2 regions of the Shewanella sp. FeAMO genome follow, and region 2 is predicted to be linked to the other one. Evidence: predicted binding sites of a transcription regulator. Region 2 holds the regulator's gene; the other holds the start of a gene.
What was found. Region 2 encodes MetJ, which represses methionine synthesis genes. Its sites were predicted from a motif close to TAGACGTCTAGACGTCTA; they were not measured.
Positions count from the first base shown of each region.

Region 1: the regulator MetJ is predicted to act here: its motif matches at 1,074-1,091, upstream of metE (5-methyltetrahydropteroyltriglutamate--homocysteine S-methyltransferase).

Region 1 is NZ_CM132201.1:3,839,508-3,841,903, reverse strand. Features, by position in the region: gene ACWAU4_RS17355 (HDOD domain-containing protein) at 1-50, shown strand, start outside; gene ACWAU4_RS17350 (LysR family transcriptional regulator) at 99-1,001, opposite strand; gene metE (5-methyltetrahydropteroyltriglutamate--homocysteine S-methyltransferase) at 1,167-2,396, shown strand, end outside.
Region 2 is NZ_CM132201.1:4,266,341-4,268,736, forward strand. Features, by position in the region: gene metB (cystathionine gamma-synthase) at 1-734, opposite strand, end outside; gene metJ (met regulon transcriptional regulator MetJ) at 950-1,264, shown strand; gene ACWAU4_RS19120 (sulfite exporter TauE/SafE family protein) at 1,341-2,084, shown strand; gene ACWAU4_RS19125 (conjugal transfer protein TraF) at 2,087-2,396, opposite strand, start outside.

The DNA.
Region 1 (2,396 bases), 430 kb from region 2:
TACTGAGAAGGGTATTGTCACAGCGCGGTCTGCTGCTGAATCCTCTCTAGATGCTTTGTGACTGCCGCCGACTTTCAGGCGCGGTGGCAGCCGCTCAGTCAGTGTCTGTCTTGACGCTGTAATCCCTCTTTGGCAATCAATTCCAGCAGCCTTTGCAGCTGCACTCTATTGCTGCTGTCGCGGCGGTAGGCACCGAACAGCGGCCGTTTCAGGCCTTCCTGCCCCAGTTTCACCGAGGTCAGGCTCAAGCCCTGGGCTTCGGTCAGTGACCAGTTGGGCAAGGCAGCAACCCCTTCTTTACAGGCGATGCGTTGCAGCAACACATTGGTGAGATCACAGCGTTTTTGTGGGCCGGGCACCACTCCGGCCGGCTCGAGGAAGTGACGGAAAATATCCAGCCTTTCCAGCGGTACCGGATAACTGATAATAGGTTCCCTGGCCAGTTGTTGCGGCAAAATATAGCTGTTGCCTGCCAGAGGGTGATCTTTGGCCATCACCAGTCTCACTTCAAAATCAAACAGATGCTGATAGGCAAGGGCATGGCCGGGCACAGGATCTGAGGTCAGCACTATATCCAGCTCACCGGTTTCCAGCGCATTGAGAGAGTCGAACAGATGGCGGCTGGAGAGATCCAGATTGGCATCCGGATAAGACTGATGAAAGGCTTCCATTACAGGCATCAGCCAGCGAAAACAGCTGTGACACTCAATACCCACCTTCAAGGGACCGCTGCTTCCAGATAGACCGCGTTTGAGCACAAATTCGGTTTCCTGTACCCGGGGCAGTATCTCTTCTGCCAGGGTCAGCAGGCGACTGCCCTCAAGCGTGAAGGTCAGAGGTTTGCTTTTGCGAACAAATACCTGGGAGTTAATCCGGGTCTCCAACTCTTTAATCTGGTGCGACAGCGCCGATTGAGTGACAAAACGTTTCTTCGCCGCGCCGGCCAGACTGCCACTTTCTTTCAGTGCTATCAGAGTACGAAGGTGTCTCAGTTCTATCATTTCCTCTCCACATGAATGCCGCTCATGTTGCCCTTGAATTCAATTCGGTTGCCTGTGCTGAGACTAGCACAATAAACTTCTAGACGTCCAGACGCCCAGTTTGATTTGTTGTGTTTCGGCGTCGCCAGTCACTTGCTGCACAGTTTATAGAGGATGGTATACATTATGCAATTAAATAGTCTTGGCTTTCCCCGTATCGGACGTCGACGTGAACTCAAGTTTGCTTTGGAGAAATATTGGCGCGGTGAGTCCAGCGTGGCCGAATTAGAGAGTGTTGCCAGGGAGCTTAGGCGTACCCACTGGCAGTGGCAGGCCGATGCCGGGGTGGCGCAGCTGCCGGTCGGTGACTTTGCTTACTATGATCAGGTGCTGACCCTGAGTGCGACTCTGGGGGTAATCCCCGAGCGTCACCGTGACGGCGGCGCTGTCAATCTCGATACCCTGTTCCGGATTGCCCGTGGCCGAGCGCCCAGCGGCAAGCATGCGCCGGCGTCTGAAATGACCAAGTACTTCAACACCAACTACCATTATCTGGTGCCTGAGCTCAGCGAAGATCAACGCTTCGATATCGCCTGGGAACAGTTGTTTGAAGAGGTGACCGAGGCTCAGGCGCTGGGCCACACTGCCAAGCCGGTACTCTTGGGGCCGGTCACTTTCCTGTATCTGTCCAAGACAGTGGGCTCAGAGTTCGACCGTTTGACACTGCTGCCGGCGCTGCTGGAATGTTATCAAGCCATTCTGGCCCGATTTGCCGCCCAGGGTGTTGAATGGGTGCAATTGGATGAACCTGCGCTGGCACTTGAGCTGGATGACAACTGGCAACAGGCCTTCAATCAGGCCTACGGCGTACTCAAGTCGGCGCCGCTCAAGCTGTTGCTGGCAACCTATTACGGCACTGTAGCCCACCATCAAAGTCTGTTGTCGGCACTGCCGGTGGCGGGTATTCACCTGGATCTGGTCACCGCGCCCGAGCAGTTGCAGGCCTTTGTCGGTGCATTGGCGCCCGAACAGGTGTTGTCGGTTGGGGTGATCAACGGCCGTAACGTCTGGGCCGCCGATCTGGATCTTGTGGCCGAGCAGTTGGCGCCACTGGCGCGGGATCTGGGAGACAGGCTCTGGCTCGCCACTTCCTGCTCCCTGTTGCATACCCCGGTGGATCTCGAGGTGGAGACCGCGCTGGCGCCCGAGCTTAAAAGCCTGCTGGCTTTCGCCAGGCAAAAACTCACCGAGTTGCAGGAGCTCAAGGCGCTTTTGGAGGCGCCTGAGACTGAAAATGCCAAAGCCGTGGTCGCCCGTTGCCGGGATCGGCGCGCGGCCAGGGCGCAGGGGCGTAATCAACAGCTCAGTGCCAGAATCGATGCCCTGAGCGCAACCGATTACAACCGAAACCATGAG
Region 2 (2,396 bases):
AGGCCACGCAGGGTCAGGTAGCTGTCGAAGGCGCCACCGCTCAGCCCGAGCGTGTTGGACCACCAGTGCAGCTGCTCTGCCAGTTCAGGATCTTTGGCAATCACGGCGCCGCCCACCACATCGCTGTGGCCATTGATGTATTTAGTGGTCGAGTGCACCACTATGTCGGCCCCCAACAGTAAAGGCTGTTGCAGCGCCGGCGATAAAAAAGTGTTGTCGACCACCACCAATGCGCCCTGCTGGTGGGCCGCCTCGGCAATAGCGGCAATATCCACTACCCGCAGCAGCGGATTGGACGGAGTCTCGAGCCACACCATGCGCGGCTTTTGCGCCATGGCAGCGGCGAGTGCTTGCGGGTCGGTTTGATCCAAAACCTGCAAGCGAAACTGGCCCTTGGCAGCCAGATTGGTGAACAGCCTATAGCTACCGCCATAACAGTCATGGGGCACCAACAAGAGGTCATCCGGCCCCAGCAGGTTGACCACCAGAGTAATGGCCGCCATACCGGTCGCTGTGATTGCCGCACTGCAGCCCTGCTCCAGCTCCCCCAAGGCATCCCCCAAAATGGAGCGGGTAGGATTACCCGAGCGGCTGTAATCAAAGGCTCTTGGCTGAGTGTGGCCATCAAAGGCATAGTTGGTCGACAGATAGATGGGTGGCACCACGGCCCCGTGCTGGCTGTCTGATTCGATGCCCTGCCGGACCGCTGTGGTTGCTAATCGCCGCTCTGTCATAATCGACTCCTGAATGCTGAGGTTCGACACCATAAAGATGTCTGGACGTCTAAATCTAACCAATGACCATCCAGCCGTCAATAGGCATCAAGACGTTTGGACGTCCAAATGTATGGATTTCTGTTCATATTGCACAGATTTTGCAGGCAATCATTTGACTGTATCCTGTAAGGGTTTAAAATCTGCTGCGAATTAGTGAGATCACAGGTGAATCAATGACTGAATGGAATGGCGAATACATCAGCCCTTATGCCGAACACGGCAAGAAGAACGAGCAAGTGAAAAAAATCACTGTCTCTATTCCGTTGAAGGTGCTGAAAGTATTGACCGATGAGCGCACCCGGCGCCAGGTAAACAACCTGCGGCACGCCACAAACAGCGAACTGCTGTGCGAAGCCTTCCTGCATGCCTATACCGGCCAGCCACTGCCCAACGATGGGGATTTGTCCAAAGACAAACCCGACAGCATCCCGGAAGAGGCCAAGCGCATGATGGATGCCATGGGCATAGAATGGGAAGACATGGAGTAAGTGTGTTGTCCCTCAGAATTACCTTATAGTTGAACAAGGATCGCGGTGCGATCCTTGTCTTTTTTGGGGCTTGCGAATGTTGTCACTGATAGATCCCGTCACCCTGCTACTGGCGTCCATGATCATATTTACCGGCGCCCTGACCCAGTCGTTGATAGGCTTTGGCTTGGCCGTGGTAGCCACACCTTTGCTGTATATCGTCGATCCGGAACTGGTTCCTGCCCCTGTTATCGCCATGGGGTTTTCCATCGCCCTGCTGACACTGGTACGCGAGCGTGGCCACCTGGAATTCAACGGCCTGCAATATGCCTTGTTGGGGAGGCTCCCCGGCGGCCTGATTGGCGCCACCCTGCTGTTGCTGGCGCCGCAGCCTATTCTGGGCTTGACCATAGCCCTGATTGTGGCCGTAGCCGTATTCCTCAGCCTTAGAAAGTACAGCATCAAGATCAACCGCCTCAGCCTGTTTATCGCCGGGATATTTTCCGGGATCTTCGGTACCGTGGCCGCCATAGGCGGACCGCCGATGGCCCTACTGCTGGCGGGTAAGGATGCCAGTCAGTTCCGCGCAGCGCTGTCGGCCTTCTTCATCTTCAGCTCATTGATAGCCTTGATTATTCTCGGCTGTTTTGGCCTCTTGACCCTGAGGCACCTATGGCTTTCGCTGTTGCTGCTGCCTTCGGTATTTCTCGGTTTTCTGGTGGCTGGCCGCTTGGTGGGCCGGGTGGATAAAGAGAAGACCCGAGTCCTGACGCTGGCGCTGTGCGCGTTGAGCGCCCTGTTGCTGACCATCAAATCAAGCCTGGCGCTCATCAACGGTTAATTTTAGAAGTGATAGCTGGTTTGCAGTACGCCGCCTATGGCGTCATCGCTGCCAAACATGCCGGTGAGATCCAGCCGGAAACTGTTGCCTATGGCGAACCCTGTCCCGAGTGAATAAAGATCGGCGGTGTGATCATTGAGATCCTGGCGATAACCGAGCCGTAAAGCAACCCAGTCAGCAGGCCGGTATTCACCGCCTAAACGCCAATAGCGGCTGCCCTCAAGCTCGGCAAACTTGTCGTTGTCGGTAAGATCCAAGTCGCTGCTGAGCGAAAAGGCCGCCCAGTCATAGGCCACCCCTGCGGTAACCATA